DNA from 2 places in the Rhizobium fabae genome. Region 1 is predicted to be linked to the other one. Evidence: predicted binding sites of a transcription regulator. Region 1 holds the regulator's gene; the other holds the start of a gene.

What was found. The regulator PhoB, encoded in region 1, activates phosphate uptake and scavenging genes when phosphate is short. The targets are predictions, from matches to a motif close to TGTCATNNANCTGTCAT.
Positions count from the first base shown of each region.
Region 2: the regulator PhoB is predicted to act here: its motif matches at 4,839-4,855, upstream of EFB14_RS16860 (toxic anion resistance protein).

Region 1 covers NZ_ML133649.1:182,163-196,795, reverse strand. The annotation lists gene EFB14_RS12185 (hypothetical protein) at 1-90, shown strand, start outside; gene EFB14_RS12180 (hypothetical protein) at 365-1,039, opposite strand; tRNA gene EFB14_RS12175 (tRNA-Thr) at 1,882-1,957, opposite strand; gene EFB14_RS12170 (NAD(P)H-dependent flavin oxidoreductase) at 2,077-3,036, opposite strand; gene EFB14_RS12165 (regulator) at 3,324-4,526, shown strand; gene ppk2 (polyphosphate kinase 2) at 4,566-5,447, opposite strand; gene phoR (phosphate regulon sensor histidine kinase PhoR) at 5,690-6,913, shown strand; gene EFB14_RS12150 (substrate-binding domain-containing protein) at 7,195-8,229, shown strand; gene pstC (phosphate ABC transporter permease subunit PstC) at 8,393-9,874, shown strand; gene pstA (phosphate ABC transporter permease PstA) at 9,871-11,190, shown strand; gene pstB (phosphate ABC transporter ATP-binding protein PstB) at 11,206-12,021, shown strand; gene phoU (phosphate signaling complex protein PhoU) at 12,066-12,779, shown strand; gene phoB (phosphate regulon transcriptional regulator PhoB) at 12,915-13,598, shown strand; gene EFB14_RS12120 (GcrA family cell cycle regulator) at 13,669-14,202, opposite strand; gene EFB14_RS12115 (aspartate aminotransferase family protein) at 14,627-14,633, shown strand, end outside.
Region 2 covers NZ_ML133651.1:271,024-285,656, reverse strand. The annotation lists gene EFB14_RS16890 (WD40 repeat domain-containing protein) at 1-29, opposite strand, end outside; gene EFB14_RS16885 (CobW family GTP-binding protein) at 29-1,117, opposite strand; gene EFB14_RS16880 (creatininase family protein) at 1,266-2,054, opposite strand; gene EFB14_RS16875 (MarR family winged helix-turn-helix transcriptional regulator) at 2,140-2,652, shown strand; gene EFB14_RS16870 (LacI family DNA-binding transcriptional regulator) at 2,772-3,794, shown strand; gene EFB14_RS16865 (2-hydroxyacid dehydrogenase) at 3,823-4,779, shown strand; gene EFB14_RS16860 (toxic anion resistance protein) at 4,984-6,159, shown strand; gene EFB14_RS16855 (TerD family protein) at 6,183-6,893, shown strand; gene EFB14_RS16850 (hypothetical protein) at 6,910-7,941, shown strand; gene EFB14_RS16845 (VWA domain-containing protein) at 7,944-8,723, shown strand; gene EFB14_RS16840 (gamma-glutamyl-gamma-aminobutyrate hydrolase family protein) at 8,797-9,576, opposite strand; gene EFB14_RS16835 (TRAP transporter substrate-binding protein) at 9,869-10,975, shown strand; gene EFB14_RS16830 (TRAP transporter large permease) at 11,063-12,553, opposite strand; gene EFB14_RS16825 (TRAP transporter small permease subunit) at 12,575-13,114, opposite strand; gene EFB14_RS16820 (putative bifunctional diguanylate cyclase/phosphodiesterase) at 13,443-14,633, shown strand, end outside.

The sequences.
Region 1 (14,633 bases):
ATCAGCCTTTGGGGTGGGTGGATCATCATGTGCTCCATCCTGACTCTCCATGAAGTTTTGAGGCGGTTTTTCAAGCGAGTTATCAAATGATGACGGGGTTATGCCTGCGCCGCCGGACGGGCCATACCCTCCTCGGTCATTTGCACTTGCGCAAGAGCTTTACCGGAAGTCTTGCTGAAGTTTTTCGCGGAAACGACAGACGACTGGATATGAGAAAAAGGCCGGCAAGCCGATGCCGTCGAAACAGCGGGCGCCAGGGAAAAAGATGACGGACGAGGAGTTCAGCAGTCGATCGCCAGCGCAATCGCGGATGGGCTCGATATTCCGCCAAGCAACGACCAGTTATGGGGCATCTGGTCGCGATCTATTGTGAAAATTGGGCGGGTACCTTTCGCTCGCTCATCTTACGCTCGGCATCCCGGACAAGCTCCAAAATCCCCGCCGCAATGGTGACCTGAGCCTCGTCATCGCCTCTACCCTCGATGTTACGCTGAAGCTCCGCCAACAGCCGCTTCTCAAGCTCGTCCAGAACCTGAGCGAAACCAAAAGCGCCCACTTTGTTGATATATTCCGACCAGTCAGGCAAAGCTGCCGAAAGAACCTTGTAAACCGCATCAGGTGACGAAAGGGCATTCTTTCCGAGACCGGTTTGCAGAACTACTAGCTGAGCCTGGGTGAAAGTGATCACCGTAGCATATGCGCTGAACAGCGCTGCAGCTATTGGCGAAACGTACGGCATTGCGGCATGAGCATTGTGATTGAAAAGCTCAGTTATTTTGGCGCTGTCCAGCATAGTCTTGAACATCTCTCGGGCGTTGCCGTCTTTTTCGGTCAAGTCGGCAACCGCATCCCACTTGATGACTGCGAGAAGGGCGGTTGTGGACTTGCCCTGCCGCATGACCTTTAATGCCGCCCAAATCTGGTCAATCGCCTCAAGCTTTCGCTTATCGACTAATGCTTGCCGCGCTGATCGTGCAGAAAACGGCACTGTCCTGAGCGTATCGATCTCTCTTCCCTTGACCGCGAGATCGGCCTTCAACTCCTCTTAACTTCGCGTCGAAGGAATGCTTCGTTCGCGCATTGACCCAGGAAGCTAGAGCGTCCTTGAAGAAGTAGGCGACCGCAAGGACCGCAGCCAAAGGGATTTGCGCGACAAGCCATATAGCCCAATCATACATTCCGAACCTGCCTTTCCGGTGACCGCGACAGGAGACAACAGAATTTGAGACGAATTCAATGCCGGCGCACGCCTCTCGCTTATTGATCCACCCCTTGACCACAGGTTTCAACGCGGGACGAACCGCAACCGATCGATCAAGAACGGAAGAGAAATAGTGTCCTGCAATCTCGTCGGCCTGTGAGGATAATGTTCCTGCATTGCGCTATAACGGGTCTTCCTTTCAACAGAGGGAAGACGCCGTGATCCATCAGCGTGAGCCGGGTGTTTGGACGCCTCAAATCGTTGCCCATCGAGCTTGTCGCCGCAATCAAGTGGGCCAACTGGGGAACGGCGCGGATCAGCCCTGCCGGCTTCCGGTCGCCGTTTGCTTCGATAGTCTTGGCCGGCGACGAGTGGCAAGACTGGCCACCCCGGACGACCGATGACGCGCCGGTCAATCGCATCGGGAACATACCCGCGCAACGCCTCGCTTCGGCTTCGATCAGGCATGCAAGACGCGCGGGTGGTCCGGGGCAACCGCGTATCGCTGCCGAGATTGGGCTCTTTCCATCATTGCACAGTGCCTCACGGCGGACGGCATTCCGCACGGCGCTCATTGATCCCCGTGATTATTCGGTGATTACACAGACCGAAAATAGAAGGCATAAAGGCGCCCGATATGGACGTCCTGGGGCCTAGCTTGCTGAATTTCATGAGAAAAATGGTGCCGCTTGCAGGACTCGAACCTGCGACCCCATCATTACGAATGATGTGCTCTACCACCTGAGCTAAAGCGGCGTTTCACGGCCGAAACATGCGGCCCGCGATTTGCATGGCGCTGATACAGGCATTGTTTGAAGATTTCAAGCACCCTGTCATGCCTTTGGCAAAAAAGAGGGGCGCGGCAAGGCAACGCCTCAGAGCGCCAGCCGGGCACGCGCCGCCTTGTATTCGGCCTCCAGCCGGTCGACGAGGTTTGCCACAGGCTCGACCGCCTTGATGGCGCTGATGCCCTGGCCGCTGCCCCAGATATCCTTCCAGGCCTTGGCGCCGCCGGTCGCCTGCTCGAAATCCATCTTGGAAGGGTCGGCGATCGGCAGGTTGTCGGGGTCCATGCCTGCGGCGACGATCGAGGGCTTGAGGTAGTTGCCGTGCACGCCGGTGAAATAGTTGGAATAGACGATATCGGCGGCCGCGCCCGCGACGATCGCCTGCTTGTAGGCGTCCGCGGCGCGCGCTTCTTGCGTCGCGATGAAGGGCGAGCCGATATAGGCCATGTCGGCGCCCATCGCCTGGGCGGCCAAGATTGCGCCGCCGGTGGAAATCGCGCCGGCCAGCAGCAGCGGCCCGTCGAACCATTCGCGGACTTCTTGGGTCAGCGCGAAGGGCGAAAGCGTGCCGGCATGGCCGCCGGCGCCGGCCGCCACTGCGATCAGCCCGTCGGCCCCCTTGCGGATCGCCGAATGGGCGTGGCGGTTGTTGATAATGTCGTGCAGCACGATGCCGCCATAGGAATGCACAGCCGCATTGACCTCGGGCACGGCGCCGAGCGAGGAGATGACGATCGGCACCTTATATTTGACGCAGAGCGAGAGGTCGTGCTCCAGCCGCTTGTTCGACATGTGCACGATCTGGTTGACGGCAAAGGGCGCTGCCGGCCGCTCGGGATGGGCGGCATCGTGGCGGGCGAGTTCCTCGGTGATCTCGGCCAGCCATTCGTCGAGCTGGCTTTCCGGCCGGGCGTTCAGGGCCGGAAAGGCGCCGACGACGCCCGCCTTGCATTGCGCCAGCGTCAGCGCAGGATGCGAGATGATGAAGAGCGGCGAGCCGATGACCGGCAGTCTGAGTTTGTCCGTAAGGATCGGGGGCAGGGCCATGCTTCACCGCTTCCATTGACGTTTACGAAAACGTCAATCTCATAACAGAGATGAAAAGGTGATTAAAGAGCGGCCGCCACGCCTTCGACGATTTCACGACGAATATATAGTCCGAAGAGAGTCATAAAATGAGATCCGCAAGCCGTGAAAGCCACTCATTATCCCCCGCCGATCAATTGCGGCCAAGCCCGCGAGGCTTGCGGTTTGCCGCGCTTGCCGCTACCGAATTTTGATGGAGAACGGCGGGGATTGCAGTCGGATGCCGGATTCACAGTGAAGGACTTGACGTGAGCGGATTAGAAACGGCCATCAGAACAGCGCTCGAGAATTCCGAACGCGACAATCCGGAGGTTCGAGCGAGGATCTATCAGTCCGCCCGCCAGGCGCTGGAAGCCGGCCTGCGCAAGCAGGATATCACCGATGCCGAGGTCGTCGCCCATCACCGCCATCGCCTGGAAAGCACCATTCACGCCATCGAAGGCGAGGAGCGGGATCGCCTCCACCCCCGCCAGAGGCCGCCGGAAGTGCCTGTGCCGCCGGTCGTCGAAATGCCGCCGGCTCCGGTTCACCGGCCTGACGTGGACGATATCGACAGCCCCATGATCTCCGGCGAGACACGCGCCCCCGACGTGATCATGCGTCGCGGCGACGATTCGAGCCTCGATGACGTGCATGCGAGCAATACCGATCATCTGGCCGCCGCCCCAGTCGGCGAGGAGCGGCTGCAACGCGGCCAACGCGCCAAAGACATGGATTTCCGCCCGGAGCGGGCTGCCGGCCGGCGCAAGCCGCGCAAGTTCTTTTCAAGGCTTCTCGTCTGGTGCGTGCTGCTTGCCTTCATCGGCATCGGCGCCTGGTGGGCGCATACGTCGGGGCTGCTCCTGACGGCGGCCGAGCGCGACACCAGCGTCGCCAATCCGCCGGCAAGCACGCAGCCCGAGGATTTCACCGGCAATGACGATAGCGCCAAGAACGATGGCGCCGCAAACACCGGCTCCCACACCGACGAACCCGTGACCATCGACCCGCAGAACAGTTTTTCGGCGGACTGGATCCCCGTGTTCAAGCCTGATGAGGCCGACAAAATCCAGAACGGTCGGCGGGCGCGCACCGAAAAAATCACCGAGAATGACGGCCCCGCCGTCCGCCTGATTTCCGAGAGCGGTGCGGCCGACGGCAATATCTCGATCAGCGTGCCGGCGTCGGTGCTGCAGCAGCTCGCCGGCAAATCCTCGACGATCGCGCTGACCCTGCAGTCGACCAGCGACGAGCCGACGCAAGTCACCGTCGAATGCAATTTTCAATCGCTCGGAAATTGCGCCCGCCATCGCTTCAGCGTCACCCGCGAAAAGTCGGATGCGCTGCTGCAGGTGAAGTTCGACCGGTCGTTGGCGCCGAATTCGCCGGGCACGCTGACGATCAACAGTGATCTCGACGGCAAGGCGCGTGGCATCAACCTCTTCGCGGTCCGCATCCTGCCGGGGCAGTGATGCGGCTTTCCGCCAAGCACCGGTCTATTTCGGAAGGCGTTATTTCAGAAAGCCAGGCCCGGAGCCGATGATCTGCTCGTCGACTGTGCCGAGCGCCTTTTTGTCCTTGCCGTCATAATCCATCCTGTTCAGCATGTGGCGGATCAGTTCCAGGCGCGCTCGCCGCTTGTCGTTGGCGCGGATGACAGTCCAGGGCGCGAAATCCGCGTGGGTTTCCTTCAGCATCCGGTCGCGCTTGGCGCTGTAGTCGCCCCATTTCGTCAGCGCCGCGATATCCATCGAGGACAGCTTCCAGACTTTCAGCGGATCGTGTCTGCGGTCGTGGAAGCGCTTGAGCTGCATCTCGCGGCCGATATCGAGATAAAATTTGAAGAAGAAGATGCCTTCATGGGCGATGATCTTTTCGAGCTGCGGCGCCTGTTTGAGGAAGTCTTCATATTGCTGCGGCGTGCAGAAGCCCATGACCGGCTCGACGCCGGCGCGGTTGTACCAGGAGCGGTCGAAGAGCACGAACTCGCCTGATGTCGGAAACTGCGCGATATAGCGCTGGAAATACCATTGTCCCTGCTCGCGTTCGGTGGGCTTGGTCAGTGCCACGACACGCGCAAGGCGTGGGTTCATATGCGCCGAGGAAGCTGAGATCGCGCCGCCCTTGCCGGCCGCGTCGCGTCCCTCGAACAGCGCCATCACCCGCTTGCCGGTCGCCTGCAGCCAGAACTGCACCTTGACGAGTTCCACCTGCAGCTTTTCCAGCTGCTCCAGATAGTCCTCTTCCGCAAGCTTCTTTTTGTAGGGAAAATCGCCGGATGCCAGCGCTTTTTCCTCCACCCAGTCCGGCAGGATGGGATCGTCGACATCGAAGACGCGTTTCTTGTCCCGGATATCCAGCTCCACGGCTCTGTTTTCGACGTCCTCGTCCATATGGTCCTCCTGCGCCTGCTTGTTTCTCCTGCCGCAGGCGAACATATTTACCGTTGAAAATCAAATCTTTCGCTTTTGGCCTGGAGTTTTTTGCGGATTTTTGCTGCGGCCTTTCGCATCGGAGACACTGCCCGAAAACTTCTGTCATGAATTGCCGCTATCAGGCAGAGTTCAATATGACGATAAACGAATCGACGCCGCGAGGGCACTTGCAAGACGAAACATCGTGGACAAAGAGCCTGTTGGCGCGCATCCGGCGCGAACGGCCGGTGCTGCTCGCGGCGATCCTGAGCGCCCTCGTGGCTCTCGCCGCCGGCATGAACAAATGGGCCGTGCTCATCCTGCTCCTCGCCATGATCCTGACCGCGCTTTTCAACGAGGCGCCGGTGATCAAGGCCGAAGCCGTCGAACCGGTGGAGATCGAGCCGGAGGCGCCGCCGAGCCGCCTGGCCGAGGTGTCGGCCACGCTCGCTGGCCTCGATATCCCCGTCATGGTGCTGTCCGACGATGCCTCGGTGCTCTTCCAGAACCGCGCCGCCGAAAAAGCCTTCGGCGAGGTGACGCTCGGCGCCCACATTTCCGCCCGCCTGCGCTCGCCCGGCGTTCTCGACATGGTTCGTGAAACCATCGCCACCAATGCGCCGAACCAGATCGAGCATTCCGAGCGGTTGCCCTCCGAGCGGGTCTATATCGTGCGCAGCGCCCCCGTCGAATTCGAGGCCGAGGAGGGGTTGCGCGAGCGTTATTTCATCCTCTCCTTCCGCGATATTTCAGAGGTCCGCCGCATCGACCGCATGCGGTCCGATTTCGTCGCCAATGCCAGCCATGAGCTGCGCACGCCGCTCGCATCGCTGCGCGGTTTCATCGAGACCATCCAGGGGCCGGCCAAGAACGATCCGAAGGCGCAGGCGCAATTTCTCAACATCATGCTCGATCAGACGACGCGCATGAGCAGGCTGGTCGACGACCTTTTGTCGCTCTCCCGCCTGGAGCTGAAATCGCATATCGCGCCTGACGAGAAGATCGATCTGGTGCCGCTGCTCGGCCATGTCAGGGACTCGCTGGTGCCGCTCGCCAGGGACGTCGGCGTCGACATCAACCTGCATTTGCCCGACGGCAAGGTGGAGGTGCTTGGAGACCGCGACGAGCTTGTCCAGGTCTTCGAGAACCTGATGGAAAATGCCTGCAAATACGGCCAGGAGGGCGAAATCGTCGATGTCTGGCTGAAGAACGGCGCGGGCAACCCGGTGGAGGTCAGCATCGTCGACAAAGGCCCCGGCATACCGGCCGAGCACGTGCCGCGCCTGACCGAGCGTTTCTATCGCGTCAGTATCGAGGATAGCCGGTCCAAGAAAGGCACCGGCCTCGGCCTTGCGATCGTCAAGCATATCCTCACACGCCACCGGGCGCGGCTGATCGTAAAATCGGAAGTCGGCAAGGGCACGGATTTTACAGTTCGCTTCTGACAATGTGTTGGCAGTCGTCCTCCTCTCGTCGCCAATATGCAGCCGGTTTATACAACGCGAGGTAGATTGACCGCCGAACTCTTCTGCTCGCTGACACGATTAATCGGCCGAGTTATAATTTCGAATTATAAATCAATAGCTTAAACTGTCACAAATGTTTCATCAGTTTGACATAAAAGGACGAGGCTTAAAGCGCTAAGAGAGTCCCGCCGATGAAAAAAGGCACTGCGAGGGCCTCTCATAGGCCGCACTCACACAAGCCCAAATGCCGGGAGATTTACATGAACACCTTCAAGCTCACCGTTGCCGCGCTCGCTGCAACTGCTGCTTTCGCTGGCGCTGCCGTCGCCCGCGACCAGATTCAGGTTGCTGGTTCGTCCACCGTCCTGCCTTACGCAAAGATCGTCGCCGAGTCCTTCGGCGAAACCTTCACCAACTTCAAAACGCCGGTCGTTGAATCCGGCGGCACGGGCGCTGGTCTGAAGGAATTCTGCAAGGGCGTTGGCGAAGACACCATCGACGTTGCGAACGCTTCGCGTCCGATCAACAAGAATGAAGCCGAAGCCTGCAAGGCTGCCGGCGTAACCGACATCCAGGAAGTCAAGATCGGTTATGACGGCATCGTCTTCGCAACCGACTCGTCCAACCCCGACGTTGCTTACGTTCCGGCCGACATCTACAAGGCCCTCGCAGCCCAGGTCGTCGTTGACGGCAAGCTCGTCGCCAACCCCTACAAGAAGTGGTCGGAAGTCAACCCGAAGCTCCCGGCTGTTGATATCGCTGCCTACATCCCGGGCGAAAAGCACGGCACGCGCGAAGTCTTCGAACAGAACGTTCTCGCCGCCGGCTGCAAGGCTTCGGGCGCTCTTGACGTCATCGCCAAGGAAATCTCCGACAAGGCCGCCCAGGGCAAGGCATGCGTTGCAGTCCGCAAGGACGGCGCTGCAGTCGACATCGACGGCGACTATCCGGAAACCCTCGCACGCATCGCCGCCAACAAGACCGGCGTCGGCGTATTCGGCCTTTCCTTCTATGAAAACAACGCCGACAAGCTCAAGGTTGCGAGCATGAGCGGCATCGTTCCGTCGACCGAAACGATCGCCAACGGCACCTATCCGGTTTCCCGCCCGCTGTTCTTCTATGTCAAGAAGGCACATCTCGGCGCCGTTCCGGGCCTGAAGGAATACGTCAACTTCTTCGTATCCGACAAGATGATCGGCCCCGACGGCCCGCTCGCTGAATACGGCCTCGTTGCCGCTCCGGATGCTGAGCGCGAAGCGATCCGCAAGGACGTCGAAGCCGGCAAGTCCATGTAATGACAATGCCGGCGCGGCGCCTTCAGGCCCGCGCCGGCATTGCTTTATCTCCCTGCCGCCGGCATGTCCGTCGCAGGATTGAATTCATTCCGCATGATTGTAAGCCGAAGGCAAGCTGATGAAGCTGCCGGGCTTGGGGGCTGTGAGCCTGGGGACGTAACGAATGAGCACATCCATCCTACTTTTGTGCCTTGTGGTGATCGGCGCCGCCGCCTATCTGGTCGCGCGCAGCCGTGCCACGGCGCTTGCCGGAGGCAGATCCTCTGCATTGCATTCACGGCCGGCCTATTACGGCGCCTATGCGGCGATCTGGGCGCTTCTTCCTGCCCTCCTCGTCCTCTGCGTCTGGCTTTCCGTCAGCCCCGGCATCATCCAGTCCTCCGTTCGTGGCGCTTTCCCTGACGACGTCAAGGCCCAAGCCGCCGTCGAGCTGGATCTGAGCTATTCGATGGTGGCGACGGTCGCACGAGGCCTGACGATGCTGACCGCCGACGAAGCGGCGGCAGTGGCGACCGATCCGGCCGCCCTGCAGGCCAAGCTCAGCGAAAAGGGTGTGCCGCTCGCCGGTCAGCCGCAGCCTTACATGGTTGATGCCGCCAAGAAGCTCAACGCCATGAGCATGACGAGCCGTCTCGCTATGACGGTGATCGTCCTCGCTCTCGCCATTGCCGGCGCCTTCTATGCGCTGCGCGCCATTGCTCCGCGTTTCCGCGCCCGCAACCGTGTCGAGCGCGTCATGCTCTGGGGCCTGCTGCTCGCCTCGTCGATCGCCATCCTGACGACGATAGGCATCGTGCTTTCGATGCTGTCGGAAGCCGCGCGTTTCTTTGCGGTCGTTCCGGCCGTCGATTTCTTCTTCGGCACCGTCTGGGATCCGCGCTTCGCCGGCGCCGGCGGCTCGTCCTTCGGCCAGTTCGGCCTCATCCCGCTGCTGCTCGGCACGCTCTATATCGGTCTGGTCGCCATGCTGGTTGCCGTGCCGGTCGGTCTCTTCGCCGCCATCTACATGGCCGAATACGCCTCGCCGAAGGTGCGCGCGATTTCAAAGCCGTTGCTCGAAGTGCTCGCCGGCATTCCGACGATCGTCTACGGCTTCTTTGCGCTCGTTACCGTCGGCCCGTTCCTGCGCGATTTCTCCGCCCAGATCAGCGGCCTGCTCTCCGGCAGCTACACCAACTTCATTCAGGCGCAGAGCGTTCTGACGGCCGGCATCGTCATGGGCATCATGCTGATCCCTTACGTGTCTTCGCTGTCGGACGATATCATCACCGCCGTGCCGCGGGCGCTGCGTGACGGTTCGCTCGGTCTCGGTGCCACGCGCTCGGAAACCATCAAGAAAGTGGTTCTGCCCGCAGCCCTTCCAGGCATCGTCGGCGCATTGCTGATGACCGCCTCGCGCGCCATCGGTGAAACCATGATCGTCGTGCTGGCCGCCGGTGTGGCCGCCCGCATCCAGATCAATCCCTTCGAGCCGATGACGACGGTGACCGTCAAGATCGTCAACCAGCTGACCGGCGACCTTGAGTTCACCTCGCCGCAGACGCTGGTTGCCTTCGCCCTTGGCATCACGCTGTTCTGCATCACGCTTTGCCTCAACATCTATGCGCTCTACATCGTGCGCAAATACCGGGAGCAGTACGAATGACGGATATTGTTTCTCCCGCCGGCGTCACCGTTTCCAAAGCGCCTGCGCGCCGCGATATCGGCATCAAGCGCCGTTACGCCGCCGAACGCCGGTTCCAGGCCTATGGCATCGCCGCCATCACCTTCGGTCTGGTCTTCCTCTTCATCCTGCTGTGGACGGTGATCGGCAAAGGCTACACCGCCTTCCAGCAGACCGCGATCACTCTGCCGATCGAGTTTGTTGAGAAGACGATCGACCCGGACAACAAGCGCGCCACCGACCCTTCGGTTCTGGTCGCCGCCAACTATCCGGTTCTCCTGCGTGACTCGATCGTCAAGCAGCTGAACATCAATGCTTCGAGCCGTCCCGATGTGCGCGATGCGACCGCCATGCTCTCCAAGGGTGCGCCGATCCAGCTGCGCGACATGGTCGTTGCCGATCCTTCGATCATCGGCAAGACGGTCAACGTCACGGTGCTCGCCGACGCCAATGTCGACAGTGCCAACAAGGGCCAGATCGACCTTTCGGTCGATGAGAAGAACCGCAAGGTCAACGACAAGCAGGTTGCCTGGATGAACGAGCTGAAGGCGAGCGGCGCTCTCCACAAGCAGTTCAACACCGGCCTCTTCGTCAACGGCAATTCCAGCCGTCCGGAGGCCGCGGGCCTCGGCGTCGCCCTGATCGGCTCGCTCTACCTGATGCTGATCGTGCTCGTGCTTGCCCTGCCGATCGGCGTCGCCGCCTCGATCTATCTCGAGGAGTTCGCGCCGAAGAACAAGCTGACGGACCTGATCGAGGTCAACATCAACAACCTCGCCGCTGTTCCCTCTATCGTTTACGGTCTGCTCGGTCTTTCCGTCTTCATCAACTTCGTCGGCCTGCCGCGCTCGGCTTCGCTGGTCGGCGGTCTGGTGCTGACGCTGATGACCCTGCCGACGATCATCATCGCGACACGCGCCGCCCTCCGCGCTGTGCCGCCGTCGATCCGCGCTGCAGCGCTCGGCCTCGGCGCCTCGAAGATGCAGATGGTGTTCCACCATGTTCTGCCGCTCGCCATGCCCGGTATCCTCACCGGCACGATCATCGGCCTGGCGCACGCGCTCGGCGAGACCGCGCCGCTGCTCCTCATCGGTATGGTCGCCTTCGTCGCCAATGCACCCGCGACGCCGCTCGAACCCTCGACGGCCCTGCCCGTGCAGGTCTATATGTGGGCAAACGAGGCCGAACGTGCCTTCGTGGAGCGTACTTCGGGTGCCATCATCGTCCTGCTCCTGTTCCTGATCGTCATGAACATGGGCGCCATCCTCTTGCGTCGTCGCTTCGAGCGCCGCTGGTAAACGGAGTTAAACATCATGAACATGTTGACGGAAGCAGCAGTTGAAAAGGCGCTGGATCAGAAGATGAGCAACGTCCCGTATAAGATGATCGGACAGGATGTCTCGGTTTACTACGGCGAGAAGCGCGCGCTTTTCGATGTGAACCTGAACATCCGCGAAAACACCGTAACCGCGCTGATCGGCCCCTCGGGCTGTGGCAAGTCGACCTTCCTGCGGAGCCTCAACCGCATGAACGATACGATCGACGGCTGCCGCGTCACCGGCAAGATCACGCTCGACACCGACGATATCTATGATCCCGATATCGACGTCGTCGAACTTCGCGCCCGCGTCGGCATGGTCTTCCAGAAGCCGAACCCGTTCCCGAAGACGATCTATGAAAACGTCTCCTACGGCCCGCGCATCCACGGCCTTGCCAAGTCGAAGGCCGATCTCGACCAGATCGTCGAGACCAGCCTGCAGCGTGCCGGCCTCTGGAACGAAGTCAAGGACCGCGTGCACGAATCCGGCACCGGCCTCTCCGGCGGTCAGCAGCAGCGCCTCTGCATTGCCCGCGCCGTCGCTGTCAGCCCCGAAGTCATCCTGATGGACGAGCCCTGCTCGGCGCTCGACCCGATCGCCACCGCCAAGGTTGAGGAACTGATCCACGAACTGCGCGAGAACTACACGATCGTCATCGTCACCCACTCCATGCAGCAGGCCGCGCGTGTCTCGCAGCGCACCGCCATGTTCCACCTCGGCAACCTCGTCGAGGAGAACGACACCGACAAGATGTTCACCAATCCCGACGATCCGCGCACCCAGGACTACATCATGGGTCGCTTCGGCTGATTTTGGCGACAGCAAGCCTTCCCGTTATTCGAGGATAAAGCCCCATGGCATCGACACATATTTTTTCTGCCTATGATGATGATCTGAAGTTCCTGTCCAGGCGGATTTCCGAGATGGGCGGCCTGGCCGAGCAGATGGTCAGCGAATCCGTCCGGGCGCTGGTCAACGGCGATACCGCGCTGGCGCAGAAGGTCATCTCCGACGATGTGATCCTCGATCACGCCGAACGCGAAATCGGCGACAAGGCGATCGTCACCATCGCCCGCCGTCAGCCGATGGCCTCGGACCTGCGTGAAATCATGGGTTCGATCCGGATCGCCGCCGATCTCGAACGTGTCGGCGATCTCGGCAAGAACACCGCCAAGCGCGTCATCGCCGTGCAGAGCACCGGCGTTCCCCGCAAGCTCGCCCGCGGTCTCGAGCATCTCTCCGAACTGGCGCTCGTCCAGCTCAAGGAAGTGCTCGATGTCTACACCAATCGCTCCGCCGACAAGGCGAACGCGATCCGCGAACGCGACAACGAGATCGACGCGATGTACACCTCGCTGTTCCGCGAACTCCTGACCTACATGATGGAAGATCCGCGCAACATTACGAGCTGCACGCATCTCCTCTTCTGTGCCAAAAACATCGAGCGCATTGGCGACCACGCCACCAACATCGCCGAGACGATCTTCTACATGGCGACAGGTGCGCAGCCGGAAGGCGATCGTCCAAAGGACGACAGCGCCAACACCGTTGGCGCTGTGACGGAATAACGGTTCCGGACCTGCCGATTGCGTGCGCGCCCATCCGGGCGCGCAAAGAGGTCGCAGCCACTTTCTGATTTTGCGCAAGATCCCGTGCTTAAATCACCCCCGGTTTAAGGATCGTGCGCGAGGAGACCAACACGCATGATCCCGAGAGTTGCAGTTGTTGAAGACGAGGAAGCCCTCAGCGTGCTTCTTCGCTACAATCTCGAAGCAGAAGGCTTCGAGGTCGATACCATCCTTCGTGGCGACGAGGCCGAAATCAGGCTTCAGGAGCGCACGCCCGATCTTCTCATCCTCGATTGGATGCTGCCCGGCGTCTCCGGCATCGAGCTCTGCCGGCGCCTGCGCATGCGGCCGGAAACCGAGCGCCTGCCGATCATCATGCTGACGGCGCGCGGCGAAGAGAGCGAGCGCGTGCGCGGGCTTTCGACGGGTGCCGACGATTACGTCGTCAAGCCCTTCTCGACGCCCGAGCTCGTCGCCCGCGTCAAGGCGATGCTGCGCCGCGCCCGTCCGGAAGTTCTGTCCACGGTGCTGAAATGCGGCGATATCGAACTCGACCGCGAAACCCATCGCGTCCATCGCAAGAGCCGCGAAGTCCGCCTCGGCCCCACGGAATTCCGCCTGCTGGAATTCCTGATGTCGTCGCCGGGCCGGGTTTTCTCCCGCTCGCAGCTTCTGGACGGCGTCTGGGGTCACGATATCTACGTCGACGAGCGCACCGTTGATGTCCATGTCGGCCGCTTGCGCAAGGCGCTGAACTTTTCCAACATGCAGGACGTCATCCGCACCGTCCGCGGCGCCGGTTATTCGATGGAAGCCTGACGGCTTCCATTCCAATCGCATAAAAAAACGGGCCGCTTGGCCCGTTTCTCATGTGACAATGTTCGCTCGCTTAGCTGATGCGCGCGGCCGCCCTGCGGCGCTCATTGACCGGCTGGTAGGCCAGCTTCTGGTGATAGCCGCAATAGGGCGAATTGTCCGGGGATTCGCAGCCGCAGAAGTGGAAGTCGTCCTTCAGCGGATCGCCGACCGGCCACTTGCAGGTGCGTTCGGTGAGTTCCGTCAGGCCGAGGCGGCGGGAAATCGGCACGACCACGTTGCCGGCCGGCACGTATTCCATTTCCTCGATCGTTTCGATCTCGATCTCTTCCTTCAGCATCGTTGCGCCCTGCTGGCGGGTAACGGTGCGGGTAGCGATGCGCGAGGCATAGTTCGGTGCGCGCGGCGCCGATGTCGCGCGCTTGGGCGTTCGCGCCGTGGTGGCCGTGCCGCCGGCCTTGGCGCGGCCGGGAAGGCTGAGCCTGTGCACCTTGCCGATGACCGCGTTTCTGCTGACCCCGCCGAGCTGCGCAGCGATCTGGCTGGCGCTCAGTCCTTCGGCCCAAAGCTTCTTGAGTTTCTCGACCCGCTCGTCTGTCCAGTTCATGCCCTGTCTCCACCTTTTGCGTTGGTGATGGCAGAATCCCTCACCGTTGTCCCGGAAGTCTCCGAAACAAGAAACGCCTGATCAATTTTGGTGACTAGTTCCGCCGCATGCAGTCTAGTAATTGAACTTTAACCTAGTGTGAGGCTGACTCCGTGACAAGAGTCGCATGAATCCGGATGAATCGAATTCGGAGTTTTCCCCAACTTGCTGCCCCTGCGTGTCATTTCTGCAATAATGCCTGTTGAAGGTCGAAAATGCCGCTGTACAAGCTTGCTGCATACGCTAAGGGCGCAGTTTTGTTGACATTGCAGCGCGAAAAGGAAATAGTGCCACTCGCCGCCGCAAGGCGGCATTTTTGATTTTTCGGACCTGGTTTCCTTAGCCGGAGTCCAGCGCCTTGATAACATTGACGGGAGATCGCGCTATGGCTG
Region 2 (14,633 bases), on a different contig from region 1:
TCGAGATCAAGCGGTGCAACTGTTGGCATCAGGCTGCTGCCTCGCAAGCCTTGAAGGAGGCCTCGAGTTTTTCGCGGTCGAGATCGCGGCCGATGAAGACGAGACGGCTTTCATGCTTCTCGCCGTCCTTCCATGGCCGCTGGTGATCGCCCTCGATGATCATGTGCACGCCCTGGACGACATAACGCTCGGGATCGTCCTTGAAGGCGATGATGCCCTTGAGGCGGAGGATGTTCGGTCCCTGCGTCTGGGTGACCTTCTGGATCCAGGGGAAGAAGCGTTCGGCGTTCATCTCGCCGCCGCGCAGCGACACAGACTGCACAGTCACATCGTGGATCGCCGACATTGCGCCGTGGTGATGATGGTCATGGTCATGGCCGTGGTGATCGTGATCATGGTCATGATGGTGATGATCGTGATCGCAATCCGGACCGCAGACGTGGTCGTCATGGCCGTGCTCCAGGAAATGCGGATCGTTCTCGAGCGCGCGTTCCAGGTTGAAGGCGCCCTGATCGAGCACGCGGGCAAGGTCGACGCCGGAGCGGCTGGTCTTGTAGACGCGGGCGGCCGGATTGATGGCGCGGACGATGTCCTCGATGACATCAAGCTCTTCCGGGGTAACGAGGTCGCTCTTATTGATGACGACGACGTCGGCGAAAGCGATCTGGTCCTCGGCCTCACGGCTGTCCTTCAGGCGCAGCGGCAGGTGCTTGGCGTCCACCAGCGCGACGACGGCATCGAGCTCGGTCTTGGCGCGCACGTCGTCGTCCATGAAGAATGTCTGGGCGACCGGCACCGGATCGGCAAGGCCTGTTGTTTCGACAATGATGCCGTCGAAACGGCCCGGACGGCGCATCAGGCCTTCGACGACGCGGATCAGGTCGCCGCGCACGGTGCAGCAGACGCAGCCGTTGTTCATCTCGTAGATTTCCTCATCGGACTCGACGATCAGGTCGTTGTCGATGCCGATTTCGCCGAACTCATTGACGATGACCGCATATTTCTTGCCGTGATTTTCGGAGAGGATGCGGTTGAGCAGCGTCGTCTTGCCGGCGCCGAGATAACCGGTGAGCACGGTGACGGGAATGGGCTTCTGAGTGGAAATCGCGTCGGTCATGAGAACCTCTAGGATGAAGCATGCGGCCGAGGGGCTTGGGATCGGCCGCTTGAACAGTTGGTCTCATATAATGGCTTGGGCACGGCAGTTCAAAGGGTTTTATAATGTTATAAGATCACATCGCCTGTTCACCATAGGCGACCCCTATTCACCGGAGTTCCGCGACGTCGAACGCGTCGATATCTTCCAGTAGCTCCACCAGCCCCTTCACCGCGTGTGCAATCAGCGCCTCACCCTTTTCAGCCGTCGCGGCCGCGGCATTGCCTGCCACGCCCTGCGCGTTGAGATCCGACATCTTCCAGCCGAAAGCATGCGGCCCGTAGGCACGCAGGTGCTTGAAGCGGCCAGCGAAGTCCGCCTGCCGCGAGGGGAAATCCGCCGCCTTCGCCATATCAACCTTGTGGGGATGAAGCGCCAGCATCACCGAGGTCTCGATATCGCCGCCGTGGATGCCGATCGCCTTTTCCTCCGGCGTGGTGACGCCATCCGGCACGCCGAAGCGCGTCCAGCTCGTCGCCACCGCCAGCATGGCGAAGCGGACCCGCGCTTCGGTCGCGACGATTGATATAACAGGCGAATTGCCGCCATGGGCGTTCAGCATCACGAATTTACGAATTCCCTGCTTCGCTAGCCCTTCGGCGATGCCGAGCCAGCGGTTTACCGCTTCGTCGAAGGCAAGCGTCTTCGTTCCTTCAACATCCATATGCTCTATGGAATAGCCGACCGATTCGGCGGGCAGGAAGGTAACCGGCAGGCCGGCGGGCAGGGCCATCTTCAATCGTCCGACGATGCCTTCGGCAATCAGGGTGTCGGTTTCGAAGGGCAGGTGAGGGCCGTGTTGCTCATGAGCGCCGAGCGGCAGAACGACGATCGGGCGGCGTCCATTAGGCGCAAAAGCCGGATCGCTGTCTTCGAAGCGGGGCGAAGGCGTCATCATCCGGTGGTTGCCTCTTGTTTATGACGAGATCCTGGGCAATGTCATATCGCAGTGGCGCCGGGGCTTAAAGATCAAAGGGATGGCTATGGGAAAGAAGCACAAGGACGGCAAAAAGAGTAAGTTCAAGAAGAAGGACCAGACCGAGTATACGCTCATTGATCTTTCTCCGGCACTCACCCAGGCGGCTCGTTCCATGCGCACCGTGCTCTCGCGCAACCTGCTCGAAAGCGGACTCTATGCTGGCCAGGACGGCGTCATCCTCTCGCTGGCCGAGAGCGACGGTATGACGGCCGGCGGCCTTGCCCAGAAGCTTGGCGTCAAGGCGCCGACGATGACGCGGACCATCGGCCGCATGGAGGCGCAGGGCTTCCTCGAGCGCAAGCCCGATGCGGAGGATGCACGCCTCACCAAGGTCTATCTCACCGAACTCGGCCGCGGCAGCGTGCAGGCGATCGAGATGGCGGCTTCGGCCTGCGACCGGCTGGCGACGCTGGAATTCTCCGAAAAGGAAATCCGCAATCTTGTTCGCCTGCTGAAAGCGATCGACGCCAATCTGCAGGCCGAAGCGCTTCATATCGAAGAACCGGACGAAGACTGAAATTTCCGTTGAAAGACGAATTGCTTACGGCGGTTAAATCTTTTAATTAAACATTTTAAGGGCCGTGTCGGTTCGCCGGCAGGCTCTTGCTGTCTCGCATGCTGCCTGGAGGAGGACGCGTGGTTCAGAAGATCAAGCTTTCGACGATTGCCGAAACGCTCGGCATTTCAACGGCGACCGTGTCGCTTGCCTTACGCGACAGTCCGCTCGTCGCCGGCAACACAAGGGAGAAGATCAAGGAACAGGCCCGCGCTCTCGGCTATATCTACAATCGCCGCGCCGCCAGTCTGCGCACCTCGCGCTCCGGCATCATCGGCGTCGTCGTGCACGACATCATGAACCCTTTCTACGGAGAGATCCTGAAAGCGATCGAAAGCGAACTCGATCGCAGTCGCCATACCTTCATCCTGTCCAACCACTACGACAATGTCGAAAAGCAGCGCACCTTCATCGAGACGCTGCTGCAACTCGGCGGTGACGGCGTCATCATGTCGCCGGCGATCGGCACTCCGCCCGAAGACGTGCAACTGGCGGAAGACAACGGCATGCCGGCAATCCTTGTCGCCCGTTCGATGGAAGGGCAGGACCTGCCGACCTATCGCGGCGACGACAGCTACGGCATCTCGCTCGCCACCAACCACCTGATCGGCCTCGGTCATCGCTCGATCGCCATGATCGGCGGCACGGACCAGACATCCACCGGCCGCGACCGCTACCAGGGCTATGTCAACGCGCTACGCAAGGCCGGCATCGAGGTCGATCCGAACCTGCGCATCCCCGGCCCGCGCTCGAAGCAGGGCGGTTTCGAAGCGGCAGTACATTTCCTCTCGCTGCCGCAGAAGCCGACGGCGGCTGTCTGCTGGAACGATCTCGTCGCGATCGGCCTGATGAACGGCATTGCGCGCGCCGGCCTGGTGCCGGGACGCGACATTTCCGTCACCGGTTATGACGATCTCGAGGAAGCTTCGATCGCAACCCCGGCGCTGACGACCGTGTGGAACGGCCAGACCGAGGTGGGGCGGCTTGCCGCCCGGGCGCTTCTCGATCGTCTTGCCGGCAGCCACGAGCCCGACGGCATGCACCTCATCAAACCGGAAATGCGCATCCGCCAGTCCACCAGTCCCCATCGGCCCCGCGCCTGAATCAAGACCCCATCCAAGAGGAAAAGCCATGTCCCGCATCGCCATTCTCGTTCCTGGGAAGATACACGACCGTGTTCTCGAAAGGCTGGAGGATCGTTTTGAGATTATCGCCGTCGCGCGCGAGGAAAGGCTTGCGCTGGACGGCGAAACCGCCGGCCGCATCCGCGGCGTAGCCGTCTCGGGCGCCTTCTCCGGCGCCTGGATGGATCAGCTGCCGCATGTGGAAGTGATCGCCAGTTTCGGCGTCGGCTATGACGGCATGGATGTGAAGCGTGCCACCGAAAAGGGCATCGTCGTCACCAATACACCCGATGTTTTGAACGACGAGGTCGCCGATACGGCAATGGGCCTGCTCCTGAACACGATCCGCGAGTTGCCGCGGGCGGAAGCCTGGCTGCGCGCCGGCAACTGGAAACCGGGCACAGCCTATCCGCTGTCGCGCTTCTCGCTCAAGGGACGCCATGTCGGGCTCTACGGTCTTGGCCGCATCGGGCTCGAAATCGCCAAGCGGCTGGAGCCGTTCAAGGTGAAGATCAGTTATCATACGCGTTCGCGCCACGCTGACGCGCCCTACGATTATCACCCGACGCTGAAGGCGCTGGCGGAAGCGGTGGATACGCTGATTGCCATCGTTCCGAAGACGCCGCAGACACACAAGACGATCGATGCCGATATTCTCGCCGCTCTCGGTCCTGGCGGCATTCTCGTCAATGTCGGCCGCGGCTGGACGGTGGACGAGGAAGCGTTGAGTGCTGCCCTTGCATCAGGCGCGCTTGGAGCGGCTGGCCTCGACGTCTTCTACGACGAGCCGACCGTTCCTGCCGGCCTGCTGACACCTGAGAATGCCGTGCTGCTGCCGCATGTCGCTTCGGCATCCGTGCCGACGCGCAATGCCATGGCCGATCTCGTCGCCGACAATCTGATTGCCTGGTTCGAAAAGGGGGCGGCGCTGACGCCGGTGCCGGAGACGCCGCAAAAGCTCTAGGCGCGCATAGAAGTTGATTCATCGGACGCAGTTCCGATCTTCGATGCCGATGGCGACCCTGTCAATCGACTGTTATTCCTGCGCGATATGTTGCCGGGCGCGATACCTTCGGTTACATTCCTGTCGATTTTTACAACCAGATTCGCAACCTCTCCGTGCGGTAGAGGCCGTATCCATGGGGCAGCCAAAAAGGGGACTGGCGGCATGTCTGAGCCGAGCGCATCGAATACGACGACCCTCGAGACCAGCCAGGGTCTAATGCCGGCGCTTTCGACCAGCAGCCTTCCCGCCGTCGTGACGGTCATTCTTCCCCCGGAAAAAGCCGGCGAGGTCACCGATCTGGCGGAGCGGTACAGGATTGCAACGGTAGAGCCGCATAGTTTGATCACCTTCGGCCAGGAAGCCATCGGCGGCTTCGGCGCCAAGCTCGATGCCATCCTCTCGCAGATCACCAATGCGCAGTCGCCGGTGCTGTTCGAGTTGTTCCGGACGATCCGGGACGGCATCAATGACGCCGATCTCAAAGGGCTCGAAGCAAACATCCGCGAGAAGCTGAAGGGCAGCTTCCTTGAGCGCCTGCTCATGGCCGTCGGCCTTGGCGACCCGGCCAAGCGCCTCAAGACGGTGACTGACGAGGTGCGCGGCATGCTGCAGAGCAAGGCCAAGTCCCTCGGCGATCTCGTCAAGCCGATGGAGACGCAGATTGACGAGGAGAGCGGCAAGCTCATTCTCGAAGTATCGCGCATGAGCACGCTGGCGCAGGGATATCGCGATGCGATCGTTTCTCTCGGCGTATTCGTCGAGGCCGGCCGGCGCATCCTCGCCGATGCGGCCCGCGAGCTCGACCGGCTGACAGGGGAGGCGGCCTCCGGCGATCCGCTCAAGGTACAGGAAGCCCGCGATTTCTCACAGAAGCTGGATATCTTCCAGAACCGGGTCCTGGTTCTCGAAACCGCCTATGCCAAGGCGCCTGCCGATCTCGATTCGATCGGAATTGCCCGGGGTGCGGCGCTTGCGACCCTTGCGGATACGGTCACCTCGGCGAATGCCGAATTCAACGACATCAAATCGATCCTGATCCGGCTTCACGCGCTTTTCCAGATGCAGTCGATCCAGCAGATGAATGCCATGCGGCGCGAATTGCGGGCGTCGCTCCAGCAATATGGATCGCAGGTGCTTGAGGAGGTCTCGGTCAATGCAGTCAAGGCTTCCGGGGAGACCCGGCTTGCCGATGCCGAGCTGGTGCTCAGCACCGGGCAGAGGCTGCGTGCTATCGCCGACAAGGTGGTTGCCGAAGGCGAGCGGAATAAGGAACGTTATGCCGCCGCCCGCGCCAAACTCGAACAAGCACGGCAAATCGTGACCGATCGCCCGATCTGAAGATTGCAGGAGAAAGACAGCGCATGGCAACGTTCAAGCTCAACAAAGGTCAGTCATTCCAGATCCAGAAGGAGATCCAGCTCGTTCATTCGGGACTTGTCTGGGATCCGCCGGAGGGTTCGGGGCCGGCCTTCGATCTCGACGTGCATTGTTTTGCGCTTGTCCACCCCGGCGGCGATGCGAACCGGGCGCGGCTCTACAATGAAGGCTCGCATGCGCTCTGCTATGCTTTCGTGCGCAGTTCCGGCAATCCGGAAGGGTCGCTCACCAAGAACGCCGATGGCTCCTTTCAGACCGACGACGGCTCGATGTGGCACGAACGCGACGACCGGACCGGACGCGGCGGCCCGGTCAAAAGGCCGGAGCCTGACGAGGACGATGATGATGACGATCATCACGGCGGCGGTCATCATGACGAGGGGTTCCGCGAGGAATTCAAGATCGTGCTGGCAAAGCTGCCGGCAGAGGTTTCGGAGCTTGCCGTCTGGGCGACGATCCATGATGCGGAGCGCAAGAAACAGGACTTCGGCAAGGTCAAGAACGCCTATATCGAGGTTTGCGATGCGATGGACGATGAGCTTTGCCGCTACCAGCTCACGGCCGAGTTTGCCGGCAAGACGACGATACAGGTGGCATCCTTCCTGAAGCAGCCGGATGGATCCTGGAGATTCCACGCTGTCGGCGCAGGTTCGAACGCCGGGCTTGGCGACGTCATCCAGGCTTATTTGGGCTGAACGGGAGCCTCATTCGATGGGCAAGGTAGATGGACCGCCGGAAAAGGAGCCGGGCCGGGTGCCCAGGGTGCTTTTTCCGGAGAGCGCATCGCCTGACTGTGCCGATCCTTCCCGACACCCCGTCGAGCCGAAAGTGCTGTTCGGTTCGCCGCGCCCGCCGACACCGAAAGGCGACAAGCCGCGGGTTCTTGCTGCAGGGGAAATTCGCAGGCGTATTCCCTGCAGCGTGGAGGCGCTTCTGAAGCTCGACGCCAGCGCCGATACATCGGTTGCGGCGGCAGCGCTGCACATCATCGACGGGACCAATCTCGACGACCATTATTTCGACGATGTGGTGCGCTTCGGCGCCCGCCTGCAGACGGAGCACGGCAAGCTTGCCGAAAGAGAACTCGTCCTTGCCGACAGTGAGGCGTTGGCAAAGGGGAGACGTCTCGGCGCCGAGTTGCTCCAGCGCCTTGGCGATCTGGACCCCGACCGCGTGTTTGCCGTTCGCGGCGGTGTCCTCAAGGCGATCAAGGCGCTGGCGGCGCCGCGCGATGCCGACGATCTCTTTTTTCGGCTTTATCCCGAAGTGCAGGCCTCGGCGAAAGAGCTCGATGCGCTCGCGCCCGACATCGTTGCGATCGCCAAGCGGCTTCGCGCGGTCGGCAAAGCCTATGCGGCGCTCGACCGCGATCTTTGTGCTCATATCCTGGCGGGGCGTTTCCTGGTCGATTATGTCGGCGGCGTTCAGCTTTCCGATCGCGAGCGGCAGGCGCATTACGCCTCGCAAGCCGAAGCAATCGAGACGAGGATCGTCAGCCTCTCGGCTACGAAGGCGACGATCGACATGAGCATGCGCACCGTCGCCGGAATTGCACGGCACGTCGATGCGCTGGGACACGCCGCTGACGGCCTGCTGCATGAGGAGCTGCCGGCCTGGCATGCCGCCTATTCGGCGGCGCTGACAGCGGCTCGGACCGCGCAACCGCCAGCGCAGGCAAGTGCCAGATCACTGCTTCGCGACATTCACACACGGATTCTTGCAAAACTCAGACCGGAGGGATGACTATGACGACATTCAAGCTGCACAAGCCCGAGGAAGAAGTTCGCCGCGTCGGCTTCGTCCTTCAGAAACAGGGCATTCACGAGCGCATTCCCGCACAGGTCGGGCTCAATATCGATGTCTCCGGCTCGATGACCGATCTTTTTAAATCCGGCGCGGTCCAGGCGGCGCTTGAGCGGATTCTTCCCGTCGCTCTTTATTTCGATGATGACGGGCGTATCGACACCTGGGTGTTTTCCAATCAGGAGAGGATGGCATCGATCTCCCCGGCGACAGCGAAAAACTATGAAGGTTATGTCGCGCGCGAGATCATCACCAATCCCGAGCTTCAAAGCGTGCTCTGGGGCGGCACCGATTACGGCCCGGTGATCCGGTCGAACCTGATGACTTACGGCCTGGTGGAGGAAAATGCGGCTGGCGGCTTGCTCGGCATGATCTTTGGCATGCGGCGTGATCGATTCGGCGAGGAGACACGTTCCGGCGTTCCCGCGATCAACTATTTCCTCACAGACGGCGAGAATGCCGACCGAGATGCGGCCTGGGCTCTGCTGGAGAAGGCTGAGCACGCCGAATCCCAAATCTACTACGTTATGGTCGGTATCGGCGACGAACGTTTCGACTTCCTGCGCGAAGCGGCCGAGCAATTTCCGAATGTCGGCTTCGTCAGCGTCAAGGATCTTGGCGAATTCGTCGGTAGCGACGACGCCTACCAGAAACTGCTGCCGAGTGAACTCTGCGCCTGGCTCAAGCACGAGCATGACGACGAGGACGACGATCACCACTGACCGGGAAAGTCTCTGGAAGACTTGCTGCTGCACAGCGGCCGGGCGAACCTGATGGCTCGCCCGCGCCCCGCGGTCAGGCGATCGCCTGCGCGGGGACGGCCGGTAGCTTGCCGGCGGCATGATTGCGCACCGCGTCGCCGAAGGCGGCAAAAAGCTTGTTCGAGGGCTTGTCGGTTTCCGCCCAATATTCCGGATGCCATTGCACGCCGACGGCAAAGGCCTTGGCGTCGATGACGGAGACGGCCTCCACCGTGCCGTCTTCGGCGATGGCTTCCACCTGCAGGCGCGGCGCGGTCCTGGCGATCGCCTGGCGATGCAGGGAATTCACGAGGACTTCGCCCGGGCCGAGAATGCCTGCAATGCAGGAACCTTCCTTGACGTGGACGGTCTGGCGGATGGCGTACATGCCGTCGCGATCGACGCCTTCCGGCCGGCGGTGGTCCCAGATGCCGGGCTGCTCCTGGATCTCGGTGGCGAGCGAACCGCCGAGAGCGACGTTCAGTTCCTGAATGCCGCGGCAGATGGCGAGCAGCGGGATGGCGCGGTCGATGGCGCGGCGGATGAGCGGCAGGCTGGTAGCGTCGCGGGCGGGATCGAAGGGACCGTCCCGTTCAGTCGCCTCGGCACCGTAGAGCGAGGGATGCACGTTGCTGGCCGAGCCGGAAACCAAGAGGCCGTCGACGTGATCAAGGATCGCATCGGTATCGTAGCCTTGCTCGAATGCGGGGATGATGAAGGCCATGACGCCGGCCGTATTCAGCGCGGCGCTGAGATATTGATGCTGCACGGCGTGCCAGGTCGCGCCGTCGAAACTGCGGATATCGGCAGGAATGGCAACGATCGGTTTCGTCATGTTTGCCCCGGTAAAATCTTTCTGCCTGTCGTTTTGCCGCCAGAATGGACGCCAAGTCAACGGTTGGCTGTGTCCGATGACCAAATTGCGGCGGAGGCGGCGGTATGGCCACCCGGTTTGCTGCTAAGCTGCTGATTTTGATAGGCGCGCTCGTATTGTCTTATTGTCGTCTTGATGCCAAAGGCTAATAGACTAAAGCTTGAATCGCGGCCTTCGCCATGCTTAGCTCTGCCCTCGCTGCGGGTAGGGGTGAAGATTGGCCGCGCAGTGCCATCTATACGGGAGGTTTTTGATGGATCGTCGTTCGTTTTTCAAGAAGGCGGGGACCGCCGGCGCCGGAGCGGTTGCCGCATCGGCATTGGCAGCGCCTGCGATCGCGCAGGAGAATCCGAAGATCGCATGGCGCATGACGTCGTCGTTTCCGAAGAGCCTGGACACGATCTATGGCGGCGCCGAGGACATCGCCAAGCATGTTGCCGCCGCGACGGACGGTAATTTCACGATCCAGCCATTCGCGGCCGGTGAAATCGTGCCCGGCCTGCAGGCCGTCGACGCGGTGGCAGCCGGCACGGTCGAGGCAGCACACACCACCTCCTATTATTTCGTCGGCAAGGACCCCACCTATGCCATCGGAACGGCCATTCCGTTCGGGCTGAACAGCCGCCTGACCAATGCCTGGTTTTTCGAGGGCAACGGCAACAAGCTGATGAATGAATTCTATGCCACACAGGGCATGTATGCGCTGCCGGCTGGCAATACCGGTGCGCAGATGGGCGGCTGGTTCCGCAAGGAAATCAACACGCTCGACGACCTCAAGGGCGTCAAGATGCGCATCGCCGGCCTTGCCGGCCGCGTCATGGAGAAGGTCGGCGTCATCCCGCAGCAGATCGCCGGCGGCGACATCTACCCGGCGCTCGAAAAGGGCACGATCGATGCGGCGGAATTCGTCGGTCCCTATGACGATCTGAAGCTCGGTTTCCACAAGGTGGCGAAGTACTACTACTATCCCGGCTGGTGGGAAGGCGGCCCGACGGTGCATGCCTTCTTCAATCTCGAAAAGTGGAGCAGCCTGCCGAAGCACTATCAGGCAGCGCTCACTGATGCCTGCGCCTTCGCCAACACCAACATGCTGGCGAAATACGACATGAAGAACCCGACGGCGCTGAAGCAGCTCGTCGCGGAAGGCGCGACGCTGCGCCCGTTCAGCCAGGAGATCATGGAAGCCTGCTTCCAGGCGGCGACCGGCATCTACAGCGAGATCTCCGGCACGAACCAGTATTTCAAGAAGATCTACGACGACCAGACCGCCTTCAAGCGGGACGCTTATCTCTGGATGCAGCTGTCGGAATATACCTTCGATACGTTCATGATGATCCAGCAACGGGCCGGCAAGCTTTAAGCTTTTCGCCGGCGTCGTTCGCCGAGGCTTCGTGTCCGCTGATAACAAATCCCCCGGATTTCGGTCCGGGGGATTTTCTTTTTCACGCTATTTGGCGGGTGCCGGCGGGGCTCCGGGCAGGCCGTTCAGGGGCGGCAGGGTGAGGCCCGGGATCTGCGGCGAGCCATTGCCGCCACCCATGGGCGGCAGACCGAGCTGGCCGCCGAAGCCCGGCACTTCGATCTTGATGGAGTTCGGATCCACCTTCGGGCCGTGGTCCAGCCAGTAGGTCACCGATTGCGGCCAGAAGATCACGATCGCGACCAGAATGAGCTGCATGCCGACCCAGGGCAGCGCGCCCATATAGATATCCGAGGTCTTGACGTCCTTGCTGGCGATCGAGCGCAGGTAGAAGAGCGCGAAGCCGAAGGGCGGATGCATGAAGCTCGTCTGCATGTTGACGCAGATCAGGACGCCGAACCAGATCAGGTCGATGCCGAGATTGGAGGCGACGGGGGCGAGCATCGGGATGACGATGAAGGCGATCTCGAAGAAATCGAGAAAGAAGGCGAGCACGAAGATGAAGATGTTGACGAAGATCAGGAAACCGACCGGGCCGCCGGGAATACCCGACAGCATGTGCTCGATCCAGCGCGAGCCGTCCATGCCCTGGAAGACCAGGCTGAAACAGGTGGAACCGACCAGGATCATCACCACCATGGACGTGATATGCGTGGTCGATGTCATCGCCTCGCGGACAAGCGGCCAGGTGAGGCGGCGATTCATGGCGGCAAGCAGCATGGCGCCGACGACGCCGAGCGCGCCTGCTTCCGTCGGTGTCGCTAAGCCCATGAAGATCGTGCCGAGCACGAGGAAGATGAGCACGATCGAGGGTACCATGCCCATCAGCACCTTCACGAGCAGCGCCCAGTTGAAGTCGCCTCGCACCTCTTTCGGCAGCGGCGGCATCGACTTCGGTCGGATGATCGACATCACCAGGATGAAGAGCACGAAGATCGCCACCTGCAGGATCGACGGTCCGATCGCGCCGAGATACATGTCGCCGACCGAACGGCCGAGCTGGTCGGCGAGAACGACAAGCACGAGCGAGGGCGGAATCACCTGGGTGATCGTGCCCGAGGCGGCGATGACGCCGGTGGCGAGGCGCGGACTGTAGCCGTAGCGCAGCATGATCGGCAGCGAGATCACCCCCATGGTGATGACAGAGGCAGCCACCGTGCCGGTAATCGCGCCAAGCACGGCCCCGACGAGGATGACGGCATAGGCAAGGCCGCCGGGAACGGCGCCGAAGAGCTTGCCGGTGCCTTCGAGCAGGTCTTCGGCAAGTCCGCAACGCTCTAATATCGCCCCCATGAAGGTGAAGAAGGGGATGGCAAGCAGGAGGTCGTTGGAAACGATGCCGAAGAAGCGCAGTGGCAAGGCTTGCAGGAAGACCTCACCGAAATGGCCCGTGGCAATGCCGATAATGCCGAAGAACAGGCCGACGGCGGCCAGCGAAAAGGCGACCGGAAAGCCGTAGAGCATGAAGATGACCATGCCCAGGAACATCGCCGGCGGGATGATACCGAAATCAAACAAATCCGTTCCCCTCGGTCCGCTTTACTGCAGCGGCTTTTCGTATTTCGTGTCGATCTGGATGGTGCCGGTCAGCGCTGCTATCCGTTTGATCAGTTCGGAAACGCCTTGAAGTGAAAGCAGCGCGAAGCCGGCGACGAGGATCAGCTTGACCGGCCAGCGGATCAGCCCGCCTGCATTGCCGGATATTTCCCGCTGCTGATAGGAGATCGCGAAGAAGGGCCAGCAAAGCCAGGTGAGGAAGACGCAGACGGGGATGAGGAAGAGGATGAGGCCGATGATGTCGATCCAGATCTTCGCCTTATCTGAAACCGCGCCGTAGATCAGATCGACGCGGACATGCTCGTTGTTGCGCAGCGCATGCGAGGCGCCGAGCAAGACGACGAAGGCGAAGAGATACCATTGGATCTCAAGCCAGCCGTTCGAACTGTAGTTGAAGGCATAGCGGACGATGGCGTTCCCGGCGCTGATCAGGCAGCAAAACAGCACCATATATTCGGAAAGTTTGCCCATGAAGCGGCTGATCGCGTCGATCAGCCGGCTTGCGGCCAGAAGTGCCGACATTCGCCTCCCCTTGTTCTTGTTCTGCCGGTTTCCGGCAGCTTTCCCTCTTTGCAATCGATGTAGACCACGGCCCTTGAAATTGGAAGGATAAATGCCCCGCGTTGGAGTATAGTCTTAGGCGCAGCAGGCAGGCGGCGCGATCGCCGAATATTCGGACAACCCAGGCGTGGATAAATTATTTCAGTAATCTCGCGAGTAGGCTGCATTATCTCGCGTAGGATGTAGGGTTCACGCTCTGGTTTTAGAAAATTTGACCAAATGTTTGATTCCATTGAAATCAATTTTTAAAGGGTTGGCCTTAGAATTCCCGCGCACAGGGAAAGTGTGGATGAAGCCAGATAACCCGAACAGGGTCCCTTTAGATGTGTATCTGTCGTTTGTGAGTTCCCTGTCCGGGAATCGCATGACGCTTCTTGTCGGCGTGATTGTGCACGTTGCGACGTGCCTTGCCGTGGCTGCCAAGACGCAATACTCCATCTACATCCTGCTGTCGGTCGCCTTCCTTCTGGTCTTCGGCGCTCGCATGGCCATCTTCCGGCAGTTCGATCGTGTCGACAAGCAGAGCCTGTCGCACGCCGGAATCGAGCGTTGGGAGCGGATTCTCGTTGCCAGCGGAGCCTGCACCACCGCGCTTCTCGGCTTCGCCAGCGGCTACGCCATCTTCGTCGTGCACGATTCCTTTGCAGAACTTGCCTGTATCTCGGTCACCATGGCGACCATGGTTTCCGTCGTCGGCCGCAACTACGGCTCGCGCTTTGCAGTCGACCTCCAGACATTCTTCTGCTGCCTGCCGATGATCATCTGCAGCCTGCTGGCGATGGATTTTTATCGCGGCGTGCTGTCGATTTTCCTCATTCCTTTCTGGCTGACGACGCGGGCCATGGCGAACGGAGTGCGCGAGTTTCTCTATGAGAACGTCATTGCGCGCCGGGAAATCACCATCATCGCCGACCGTTTCGATACGGCGCTCAACAACATGCCGCACGGCCTCGTCATGGTCGATGCCGAAAACCGCGTCCAGGTCATCAACCGCAAGGCCTGCGAGCTTCTGAAGATCGGTGCGCCGGAGCGGCTGAAGGACCGCGATCTCGGCGCCGTGCTGCGCTACGGCGCGCGTCACAGCTTCATGGATGCCTCGCAGCCGGAGCTCATCCTGCGCCAGCTCACCCAGGTCGCCGAGGGCAGCCTGTCGCGCACGCTCATTCACTTTCCCGAGAGCCTGTCGCTCGAATTCTCCGCCAGCCGCAGGGCCGACGGCGGCGCCGTACTGATCTTCGAAGATGTGTCGAGCCGGGTGAAGGCGGAACAGAAGATCATGCATATGGTCCGCTTCGATGCGCTGACCGGCTTGCCGAACCGCCAATATTTCGGCCAGCTCGTGCAGGAATATCTCGCCAAACATCCGCGGAAGTCCGGGCCGCTCGGCTTCATGGTTCTCGATATCGACGAGTTCAAACATGTCAACGACATGCGCGGCCATGTCACCGGCGACCATCTGCTCTGTGCAATCGCCGCCCGC